Regions from separate parts of the Dactylosporangium sp. NPDC006015 genome, predicted to be linked through region 2. Evidence: riboswitches for the same ligand, from Rfam matches in the RefSeq annotation. Region 2 holds a riboswitch; the other holds the start of a gene.
What was found. Region 2 has a riboswitch for cobalamin ahead of cobN (cobaltochelatase subunit CobN). Riboswitches for the same ligand answer to the same signal wherever they lie in the genome.
Positions count from the first base shown of each region.

Region 1 (6,007 bases), on a different contig from region 2:
CCCTTCGATGCAGGCGGCGAAGCAGATCAGGTTGAGCAGGAACGACCGCCGGTCGTCGCGGGTCCTCAGCTCGCGCAGCTCGAAGATCGAGTCGATCCAGCGGAAGCAGAACTCGGCCTTGCGGCGGATCGACGGGATGTTCTCCACGGCGGCGAAGGCGGCGGAGCGCTCGTGCTCGTCGGTGACGTACGTGTCGAGCAGGTTCAGGTAGAACTGGACGTGCACGGCCTCCTCGAACAGCTGCCGGGACAGGTAGAGCCTGGCCTCGGGGCTGTTGACGTGCTGGTACAGGTTGAGCACGAGGTTGTTGGCCACGATCGTGTCGCCGGTGGCGAAGAACGCGACGAGCCGGGACACCAGGTGCCGCTCCGCCGGGGTGAGCCCGGCGAGGTCGGGCAGGTCGGTGTGCAGGTCGATCTCCTCGACGGTCCAGGTGTTCTTGATGGCGTCCTTGAACCGGGCGAAGAAGTGCGGGTACCGCATCGGGCGCAGGGTCAGGTCCATGCCGGGGTCGAGCAGCATGGGCGCGGTAGTGGCGGCGCGGGGAACGGGAATGACGGTCACTGGCAGGCCTCGCAGGCTTCGGGGTTCTCCAGGGAGCAGGCGACGGCGTCGGTGCCGGCGGCCGCGGTGATCGCCGGCAGGACCGGCACGGTCGCCTGCTGGATCCGGGTCGCCGGCCGGGACCGCAGGTAGTAGGTGGTCTTCAGGCCGCTCTTCCAGGCGTGCAGGTACATCGAGGAGAGCTTGCCGATCGTCGGTGCGGCCAGGAACAGGTTCAGCGACTGGGACTGGTCGACGTACGGCGCGCGGGCCGCGGCGAGGTCGATGAGCGCCCGCTGGGGCAGCTCCCACGCGGTGCGGAACAGCGAACGCACGTCCTCGGGCAGGCCGTCGACCGCCTGCACGGACCCTTCGGCCCGCTTGATCTGCTCGCGGACCGTGGCCGTCCACAGCCCGCGGGCCTTGAGCTCTCGGACCAGGTAGGTGTTGACCTGCAGGAACTCGCCGGACATGGTCTCGCGTTTGAACAGGTTGGACACCTGCGGCTCGATGCACTCGTAGCAGCCGGCGATCGAGGCGATCGTCGCCGTCGGCGCGATCGCGACGAGCAGCGAGTTGCGCAGCCCGTGCGCCGCGACCCGGGCCCGCAGTGCCGCCCACCGCCCGGGCTGTGCGGGGGTGGCGCCCCACAGGTCCGGGTGCAGCTCGCCGCGCGCCGCGCGGGTCTCGGCGAACGCCGGGTGCGGGCCGGACCGCTCCGCCAGCTCGGCGGACGTCTCGGCGGCGGTGAGGAGGATCTCCTCCTGGACCCGGGTGGACAGGTCCCGCGCCGGCGCCGAGTCGAACGGCAGCCGGAGCGTGAAGAACGCGTCCTGCAGGCCCATCAGGCCGAGGCCGACCGGCCGCCAGCGCGGGTTCGACGCGGCGGCCTGCGCCGCCGGGTAGTAGTTGATGTCGATGACCCGGTCGAGGAACACGACGGCGGTGCGGACGGTCTCCCGCAGCCGCTGCCAGTCGACGCCGTCGGCGGTGACGTGCGCGCCGAGGTTGATCGAGCCGAGGTTGCACACGGCGGTCTCGTCGTCGCTGTTGACCTCGAGGATCTCGGTGCACAGGTTCGACAGGTGGATGGTGTTGCCGGGCGCCCCGGTCTGGTTCGACAGCGCGTTGGAGCGGTCCTTGAACGTCATCCACCCGTTGCCGGTCTGGGCGAGCGTGCGCATCATCCGGGCGTACAGGTCACGGGCCTTGACCGTCCTGACCGCCCGCTTCTCCGCGACGCGGTAGGCGTCGTCGAACGCCTCGCCGTGCAGGTCGGGCAGCTCCGGCGCGTCGGACGGGTCGATGAGCGACCAGTCGGCGTCGGCCTCGACCCGGCGCATGAACTCGTCCGGGATCCAGTTGGCCAGGTTCAGGTTGTGCGTGCGCCGGGACTCCTCGCCGGTGTTGTCCCGCAGCTCCAGGAACTCCTCGATGTCCGGGTGCCATGGCTCCAGGTACACGCACGCGGCACCCTTGCGCCGGCCGCCCTGGTTCACCGCCGCGACCCCGGCGTCGAGGGTCTTCAGGAACGGCACGATCCCGTTGGACCTGCCGTTGGTGCCGCGGATGAGCGCGCCCCGGCCGCGGACCCGCGTCCAGGAGATGCCGATGCCGCCGGAGAACTTCGACAGCTTCGCGACCTGGTGGTAGCGCTCGTAGATCGAGTCGAGCTCGTCGCGGGGCGAGTCGACCAGGAAGCAGGAGGACATCTGGGTGTGCCGGGTGCCGGAGTTGAACAGCGTCGGCGAGCTCGGCAGGTACGCCAGGGACGACATGAGCCGGTAGAAGCCGGTCGCCTCGGACGGCGTCCGCGACAGCCCGCAGGCCACCCGCAGCAGCCAGTACTGCGGCGTCTCCACGACGAGGCGGCTGGTCGGGTGGCGCAGCAGGTACCGGTCGGCGACCGTCCGCAGCCCGAAGTACTCGAACCGCAGGTCACCGTCCGGGTCGACGGCGTCGTCGAGCTCGCGGGCGTGGCGGGCCACGAACGCCGCCGTCTCGTCGCCGATCAGCCCCAGGCCGTGGGCATGGCGGATCGACTGGCTGAAGCCGGCCACGTCCTGCCCGCGGACCTCCTTGCCGACGTACGCGGCGAGCAGCCGCGCCGCGAGCCTCGAATACTGCGGCTCCTCACCGATGAGCTCGGCGGCGGTCTGGATCGACAGCTTGTCCAGCTCCGCGGTGGTGGCGCCGTCGTACAGGCCGCTGATCGTCCTGGTCGCCACCCGCAGCGGGTCAACCTCGTCGAGGCCGCCGACCCACCGCTCGACCGCCTTGACGATCTTGCCGACGTCGACCGGCTCCAGGTCGCCGTCGCGGTTCCGGACCCGCATCGCAGGCCGGCGTGGCTGCGCCGTCGTGACCGTCACTGGCTCTCTCCTCGCGAGCTCGTTCCAGTGGATCCGAGGTCGCGGGGACGCCGAACGGCGCGCACGGCGGGTCGCCCGTCCGTGAACCGTTCATGGTGGCGTCGGCCGTCCCGCGCGGCCTCGAAGCCGCCACGCACGGGGTGTGCGTGGCGCGCTGGCAGGTCTTCGGACTCGCGGGCGTGACCACGGATGGTCGCCTACTGGCCGTCACTTCCCAGGCCGGATGGCCCAGTGTGCTCGACGGCGGTCGTTCCCACTCACCGCTGCGGGGCAGTCCCGGACTCGCACCGGGTTCCCTCTTGCCTCGACCCGGCCCCGCTGGGGGACCGGCTCGAACCAGCTGCGTCGAGCACCATATCTAGGGCCGCCGAAAAATGCACACACCACATGTCGGTGCGGCGTGTTGTGATCTTCACATTCCGCGGCCGGCTGTCCCGTGACAGCCGTGCCGACGTGTCGTGTGCCCGGCCCGTGCCCTTGAAGGTTGCCGATTCCTCTGGCAGTCTCGTCATGCCGCCGCGATGTTAGCGCTCACTTCACCCGCCAGTCATGAGGTGCGGACGCGTCGCACAAGCATGTTAACGCTCACACATCCAACGCCCGCCGTCACGGTCGAAAGGATCAACCCCATGCCTCACCCCAGCGTCAGCCGCCGCCGGCTGCTGCAGACCACCGGCGCCGTCGCCGCCGCCTCGGCGGCCGCGCCCCTGCTCGGCGCCCCGACCGCCGCGGGCGCCGCCCTCGCCCCGGCCCGCGCCGACATCGGCGTCTCGGCCTACGCGTTCGACCTCGGGCAGGTGCGGCTGAGCACCGGCCGCTTCCTGGACAACCAGAACCGGACCCTGGCCTACCTGCGCTTCGTCGACGTCAACCGGCTCGTCTACAACTTCCGGGCCAACCACCGGCTGTCCACCGCCGGCGCCGCCGCGACCGGCGGCTGGGACGCGCCGACCTTCCCGTTCCGCACCCACATGCAGGGCCACCTGCTGACCGCCTGGGCCCAGGCCTACGCCGTGCTCGGCGACACCACCTGCCGGGACAAGGCCAACGCCATGGTCGCCGCGATGGCCGCCTGCCAGGCCAACAACGCCGCCGCCGGCTTCAGCACCGGCTACCTGTCCGGCTTCCCGGAGTCCGACTTCACCGCCCTGGAGTCCGGCACCCTCAGCAACGGCAACGTCCCCTGGTACTGCATCCACAAGACCCTCGCCGGGCTGCTGGACGTGTGGCGGTACATCGGCAGCACCCAGGCGCGTGACGTGCTCCTCGCCCTCGCGGGCTGGGCCGACTGGCGCACCGGCCGGCTCAGCGCGAGCCAGATGCAGACCACGCTGGGCGTCGAGTTCGGCGGCATGAACGCGGTCCTCACCGACCTGTACCAGCAGACCGGCGACGCGCGCTGGCTCACCGCGGCCCAGCGCTTCGACCACGCGGCCGTGTTCAACCCGCTCGCGTCCAACACCGACCAGCTCAACGGGCTGCACGCCAACACCCAGGTGCCGAAGTGGATCGGCGCCGCCCGCGAGTACAAGGCGACCGGCACCACCCGGTACCGCGACATCGCCGTCAACGCCTGGAACATCACCGTCAACGCCCACACGTACGTCATCGGCGGCAACAGCCAGGCGGAGCACTTCCGCGCCCCCAACGCCATCGCCTCCTACCTGGCCAACGACACGTGCGAGCAGTGCAACACGTACAACATGCTGAAACTCACCAGAGAGCTCTGGCTGCTCGACCCGAACAACGCCGCCTACTTCGACTTCTACGAGCGGGCGCTGCTCAACCATCTCATCGGCGCGCAGAACCCCGCCGACAGCCACGGCCACATCACCTACTTCACCGGCCTGCAGGCGGGCGCCCGGCGCGGCGTCGGCCCGGCGTGGGGCGGCGGCACGTGGAGCACCGACTACGACAGCTTCTGGTGCTGCCAGGGCACCGGCGTCGAGACCAACACGAAGCTGATGGACTCCATCTACTTCTCCAACGGCACCACGCTGACGGTGAACCTGTTCGTGCCGTCGGTGCTCACCTGGAGCCAGCGCGGGATCACGGTCACGCAGACCACCACGTATCCGGTCAGCGACACCACCACGCTGCAGGTCACCGGCAGCGTCGGCGGCTCCTGGACCATGCGGATCCGCATCCCGTCGTGGACCTCGGGCGCGACCGTCAGCGTCAACGGCACCGCGCAGAGCATCGCGACCACACCCGGCACGTACGCGTCGCTGACCCGGTCGTGGACGTCCGGCGACACCGTCACCGTCCGCCTGCCGATGGCCGTGGCGGTCCGGCCCACCAACGACAACGCCAACGTCGTCGCCGTCACCTACGGCCCGGTCGTCCTCGCCGGCAACTACGGCAACACCGCGCTGTCCTCGCTGCCCGCCCTCACCACCTCGTCGGTGACCCGCACCGGCAGCGGCTCGCTCGCCTTCACCGCCACCGCCAACGGCACGAACGTCGGCCTGGGCCCGTTCCAGGACGCGCACGGCTTCAACTACACCGTCTACTGGAGCGCCAACGGCGCATCCTCCGTGCCGAACTACCGGCTGGTCAACGCCGCCAGCGGCCTGGTGCTCGGCGTGCAGAACATGTCCACCGCCGACGGCGGCCTGGCACTGCAGTGGACCGACAACGGCACCGCCGACCACAACTGGGAGCTCGTCGTCGACGGCACCGCCGTCCGCCTCCGCAACCTCAACAGCGGTAAGGTGCTCGGCATCCAGAACATGTCCACTGCCGCGGACGCCGTCGCCCTGCAGTGGGCCGACAACGGCACCGCCGACCATCGCTGGACGATCGTCGACAACGGCGACGGCAACCACAAGCTCCGCAACGTCAACAGCGGCCTGGTCCTGGGCATCCTGGGCAACTCGACCGCCAACGGCGGCCAGGCCGTCCAGACTACCGACGACGGCAGCACCGACAACCTGTGGCGGCTGCTGCCCGGCGGCGCCCGCCGCATCCAGAACCTCGGCAGCGGCCTCGTCCTCGGCGTCACCAACATGTCCACGGCAAGCGGCGCCCTCGTCCTGCAGTGGGGCGACACCGGCACCGCCGACCACCTGTGGACCGCGGTCGCCGACACC
Region 1 is NZ_JBEXUD010000015.1:190,829-196,835, reverse strand. It holds gene ABZ321_RS26985 (ribonucleotide-diphosphate reductase subunit beta) at 1-522, opposite strand, end outside; gene ABZ321_RS26980 (ribonucleoside-diphosphate reductase subunit alpha) at 561-2,879, opposite strand; cobalamin riboswitch at 3,054-3,271, opposite strand; gene ABZ321_RS26975 (beta-L-arabinofuranosidase domain-containing protein) at 3,545-6,007, shown strand, end outside.
Region 1: it holds a riboswitch for cobalamin, as region 2 does, so the genes downstream of both, ABZ321_RS26980 (ribonucleoside-diphosphate reductase subunit alpha) here and cobN (cobaltochelatase subunit CobN) in region 2, are expected to answer to the same signal.

Region 2 (6,007 bases):
CGACCATGCCGCACGCGTGGATCATGCGGACGGTGACCTGGGCGACGTCGGCGGGCAGCGCGGACAGGTCGGCCTCGGCGCGGATCGTCGCGAACGACCGCCGGTAGATCTCCGCGCCGTCCTTGACGTAGTCGAAGCCACCGTCCTGGACGGAACCGGAGGCGCCATCAGCGACGGTCTCCTGAGCCGTCATGACAGCACCCGGTAGCCGTCGGCGGTCGCGAGCATCTCCACGTGCCTTCCCTTCGGTGCGCCGCAGCGCCGTTCGCAGCCGACCCAGTGCACCGGCAACGCATGGTCGAGACCGCTGAGGACGGCCGCGCGGGCGTCGGCGCGCACGTCGGCGAGGGCCTTCGCGCAGCCGGGCCGGCCGGCGCACGCCGTGACTCCGGCCCACGGCGTCGCGGGGTCGGTGCCGAGGCCGGCGGTCGTCAGCAGTGACTCGAGACGTCCAGCTTCTTCGACCGGCACGTCGGGCACGACGACGGTCCGCCACGGCGTGACGATGATCTCCCCCGGCGCCGCCGCGACGAGCGCCGCCGACTGCTCCGGTGTCAGCAGCCCGAGTGGTACGACCACCGTCAGCGCGACCAGTCCCCCGACCTGCGGGGCCCGTCCGACCGCCGGCGCAGGCGAGCCTACGAATTGGTCAACGTCTGTACCGGGGGCGAACCCCAGGCGGGCCGCCACCCGGGCCGGGCCGTCGGTCAGCTCGGCCAGCCGCCACGCGGTGCCGCCCTGCGCAGCGCGCTCGTCCAGGAACGCCCGGGACGCCCGGAGCAGCAGCTCAGCGGGGTTGTCACCGCCCCGGCCCGCGGTCGGGAGCCCGGCGAGGAGGAGGCGGTCGCCGTGCAGGCCGACGTCGCCGCCGAGCGGGGACACGTCGCCGCGCCCGTCGTCGATGGTCACCAGGAACCGGCCGGGCAGCGCCGCCAGCGCGGGGTCGGCGCACAGCCCGGCGTCGAACGCGGCCACCACCGGCCGCACGTCCAGCTCGCCGAGGCCGTCGCGGCCGCTGAGCGGGCTGGCGATGATGTTGCGGACCCGCTCGTGGGTGTCCGACGGCAGCAGTCCCGCGGCGGTGAGCCTGGCCGCCAGCTCCGGCGACGCGTCCGGCCGCAGCCCTCTGATCTGCACGTTTCCGCGCGAGGTGAGCTCCAGGGCGGGGTCGCCGAGGTCCGCGGCGGCGGCGCGGAGGACCGCGAGGGCTGGGACGGTCAGCCGCCCGCCGGGCAGTCGGACGCGGGCAAGACCGCCGTCGGCCGCCGCGTGGACCTGCACGGCACCCGGGCACCGGTCCGGAGCGTCACGTCCACTGGCAGCCTGCACGCGCCGGATACTACTGCGCAGCGCCGCCCCCGACCCAAGGAAGCCGACCAAGCGACCCGACCCAGCGGGCCGACCCGGCGGAGGCCGGCCCGGGCGAGCTTGACGCAGGGAAGCCGTGACCGGCAGAGTTGGCGGTGCTGTACGGCGACGTGTGGAGGAAGCCGGTGTGAATCCGGCGCGGTCCCGCCACTGTGACCGGGGAGTGGACCTCCGACGACGGCCACCGGGCCCAGCGCCCAGGGGGCCGGAGACGACGGCCACCGGGTGCGAGCCCGGGAAGGCCGGAGGCGAGCGCCGATCCGGGAGCCAGGAGACTCTCCGCCGCCGGAACCTTTCCCGACCGACTTGGGGCGCGGACCCCGAGGGAGGACCCCGGCGTGATCCTGCTGCTGTCGACGTCCGACACCGACCTGCTCAGCGCCCGTGCGAGCGGCGCGGCGTTCCGGCTGGCCAACCCGTCCCGCCTCACCGTGGAGGAGCTGCCGGCCCTGGCCGACGGCGCCGACCTGGTCGTGGTGCGGTTCCTGGGCGGCTACCGCGACTGGCAGGAGGGGTTCGACACGCTGCTGCGCCTGCCGGCGCCGGTGGTGCTGCTCGGCGGTGAGTCGCTGCCCGACGCGGAGCTGATGCGCCACTCGACGGTGCCCGCCGGCGTCGCCGCGGAGGCCCACGCCTACTTCACCGAGGGCGGCCCCGCCAACCTCGCCGAGCTGCACAACTTCCTCTCCGACACGGTCCTGCTGACCGGCCACGGGTTCGCGCCGCCGGTGCAGACCCCCGCGTGGGGAGAGCTGGACCGGGACTCCACGGCCGACGGCCCGACCGTCGGGATCATCTACTACCGGGCGCACCACCTGGCAGGAAACACCGCGTTCGTGGAGACGCTCTGCGAGGCCGTCGAGGACGCGGGCGGGCGGGCCCTGCCGGTGTTCGCCTCGTCGCTGCGCGCCGCCCCGGCTGAGCTGCTCGACACGCTGCGGCAGGCGGACGCGCTGGTCGTCACGGTCCTCGCCGCGGGCGGCACCCGGCCCGCCGACGCGCAGGCCGGCGGCGAGGACGGGGCGTGGGACGTCGGCGCCCTGGCCGCGCTCGACGTCCCGATCCTGCAGGGGCTGTGCCTCACGAGCTCCCGCGACACCTGGGACGCCAACGACGACGGGCTGTCGCCGCTGGACACCGCGACGCAGGTCGCGATCCCCGAGTTCGACGGCCGGATCATCACGGTGCCGTTCTCGTTCAAGGAGATCGACGCCGACGGCCTCACCGTGTACGTCGCCGACCGGGAGCGGGCCGGCCGGGTCGCCGGGACCGCGGTCGCGCACGCCCGGCTGCGGCACCTGCGGCCCGAGGACCGCAAGATCGTGCTGATGCTCAGCGCGTACCCGACGAAGCACGCGCGGATCGGCAACGCGGTCGGCCTCGACACGCCCGCGAGCGTCGTGCGGCTGCTCGATGCGATGCACGCGCAGGGGTACGTCGGCGCCGACGGCTTCCCGAAGGACGGCGACGCGCTGATGCACACGCTCATCGCCGCCGGCGGGCAGGACGTGAACTGGCTCACCGAGGACCAGCTGCGCGGCAACCCGATCCGGATCTCCGCCGCCCGGTACCGGAGCTGGTTCGACACGCTCCCCGCCGACCTGCGGGAGGACATGGAGCGGCACTGGGGGCCGGCGCCCGGTGAGCTGTTCGTCGACACGTCCCGCGACCCCGGCGGCGAGATCGTCCTCGCCGCGCTGCGCGAGGGCAACGTCGTGGTGATGGTGCAGCCGCCGCGCGGCTTCGGGGAGAACCCCGTCGCGATCTACCACGACCCCGACCTGCCGCCGAGCCACCACTACCTGGCCGCGTACCGGTGGCTCGCCGACGAGTTCGGCGCGCACGCGGTCGTGCACGTCGGCAAGCACGGCAACCTCGAGTGGCTGCCGGGCAAGACGGTCGGGATGTCCGCCTCGTGCGGTGCCGACGCGGCCCTCGGAAACCTGCCGCTGATCTACCCGTTCCTGGTCAACGACCCCGGCGAGGGCACCCAGGCGAAGCGGCGGGCGCACGCCACCCTGGTCGACCACCTGATCCCGCCGATGGCGCGCGCCGAGTCGTACGGTGACATCGCCCGCCTCGAGCAGCTCCTGGACGAGCACTCGACGATCGCGGCCCTCGACCCCGCGAAGCTGCCGGCGATCCGCGGGCAGATCTGGACGCTGCTGCAGGCGGCGCGGCTCGACCACGACCTGGGCCTGGCCGACCGGCCCGGCGACGACGGGTTCGACGAGCTGATCCTGCACATCGACGGCTGGCTCTGCGAGATCAAGGACGTCCAGATCCGCGACGGGCTGCACGTGCTCGGCGTCGCGCCGGCGGGCGAGGCGCGGGTCGACCTGGTCCTCGCCATGCTGCGGGCGCGGCAGCTGTGGGGCGGCACGGTCGCGCTGCCCGGCCTGCGCGAGGCCCTCGGCCTGACCGAGGGCTCGACCGCGCGCGTGTCGGTCGACGAGGCCGAGTCGCAGGCCCGCGCCCTCGTGGCGGAGATGGAGTCACGGGGCTGGCCCATCACCGACATCTCCGACATTTCGGATTTGCAGGATGTGGTACGGGTGCTGGAGTTCGCCGCACGGGAGATCGTGCCGCGGCTGTCCCGTACCGGCGACGAACTGACGATGGTCCTGCATGCGCTGGACGGAGGGTATGTCCCGGCGGGGCCGAGCGGGTCGCCGCTGCGCGGGCTGATCAACGTCCTGCCGACCGGGCGCAACTTCTACTCCGTCGACCCGAAGGCGATCCCGAGCCGGCTCGCGTGGGAGACGGGTCAGGCGATGGCCGACTCGCTGCTCGCCCGCTACAAGGCCGACCACGGTGCGTGGCCGCGCTCCGTCGGCCTGTCGATGTGGGGCACCAGCGCCATGCGCACCGCCGGCGACGACATCGCCGAGGCGCTCGCGCTGCTCGGTGTCCGGCCCGTCTGGGACGACGCGTCCCGCCGGGTGGTCAGCCTCGCCCCCGTCGACCTCGCCGAGCTGGGCCGCCCCCGCATCGACGTCACGATGCGCATCAGCGGCTTCTTCCGCGACGCGTTCCCGCACGTGGTCGCCCTGCTGGACGACGCGGTGCAGCTGGTCGCCGCGCTGGACGAGTCCCCCGACGACAACTACGTCCGCGCCCACGTCGCCGCCGACGTGGCCGCGCACGGCGACGAGCGGCGCGCCACGCTGCGCGTCTTCGGGTCCAAGCCGGGCGCGTACGGCGCCGGCATCCTCCCCCTCATCGACAGCCGCAACTGGCGCGACGACGCCGACCTGGCCGAGGTGTACGCGGTGTGGGGCGGCTACGCGTACGGCCGCGACCTGGACGGCCTGCCCGCCCGGGGCGACATGGAAGGCGCGTACAAGCGGATCAGCGTCGCGGTCAAGAACACCGACACCCGCGAGCACGACATCGCCGACTCCGACGACTACTTCCAGTACCACGGCGGCATGATCGCCACCGTCCGCGCGCTGACGGGCCGCGCCCCGGCCGCGTACGTCGGCGACAGCACCAACCCCGACGCCGTGCGCACCCGCACCCTGAGCGAGGAGACCGCCCGCGTCTTCCGCGCCCGTGTCGTCAACCCCCGCTGGCTCGCCGCCATGCGCCGCCACGGCTACAAGGGCGCCTTCGAGCTCGCCGCCACCGTCGACTACCTGTTCGGCTTCGACGCCACCGCCGGCGTCGTCGCAGACTGGATGTACGAGAAGCTCGCCGAGTCCTACGTCTTCGACCCCGAGAACCGCAAGTTCCTCGACGAGTCCAACCCGTGGGCCCTGCACGGCATCACCGAACGCCTCCTGGAAGCCGCCGACCGCAACCTCTGGGAACACCCGGAACAGTCCACCCTGGACGCCTTGCGCCAGGTGTACCTCGAAACCGAAGGCGACCTCGAGGACGACAACTAGCCCGGCACTGTGCTTCCGCCCCACCGCTGCCGCGGCGGGTCCCGGCGGGGATTCTCACCCGCACCCCAATGCGCCGCTCCGCGGCGCACTGCCTGCGCTCGCGCGGCAGGATGGCGCTCACGCGAGCATCCCGCGGCCAGCCCGACCCCTTCATTGATCCAAGGACGAATCCGGTCGTTCGGGTGACCGTTTCCGTCCTTCGATCATGACGCCGATGGTCTGTGTCGCCGACGTACGTAAGGCTGCGGCGCGAGGGTCAGGGCACGAGGACGGTCTTGCCGCGGATCAGGCCGGACTCGGCGGCGACGTGGACGGCGGGCAGGTCGGTGAGCGGGCGGGTGGCGGTGACGTCCAGGTGGACCGCGCCGGTGTCGATGAGGGCGACCAGCGCGGCGAGCTGCGTGGTGTCGTTGCGTGCGACGAACTGCACGGTGGTCAGCGAGGATCCGGCGGGGACGGGGATCGGCACCGTGGCGGACACCGCGATGCCGCCGGGGCGCAGGAGGGGCAGGAGCGTCGCGGCGGCGTGCTGCGGGTCGAGGGCGACGAGGTTGAGGACGGCGTCGACGGGTTCGTCGAGGGCGGCGGCGAGCGGCGTGGTCGTGTAGTCGATGACCTGGTGGGCGCCGAGGCGGCGGACGGTGGCCGCGCTGCGTGGCCCGGCCGTGGCGATCACGTGCGCGTCGGCGTGCCTGGCGAGCTGGACCGCGAACCCGCCGACGCCGCCGCCCGCGCCGTTGACCAGGACC
Region 2 is NZ_JBEXUD010000010.1:343,159-349,165, reverse strand. It holds gene ABZ321_RS20900 (precorrin-8X methylmutase) at 1-193, opposite strand, end outside; gene ABZ321_RS20895 (precorrin-3B synthase) at 190-1,329, opposite strand; cobalamin riboswitch at 1,445-1,667, shown strand; gene cobN (cobaltochelatase subunit CobN) at 1,707-5,258, shown strand; gene ABZ321_RS20885 (NADP-dependent oxidoreductase) at 5,515-6,007, opposite strand, start outside.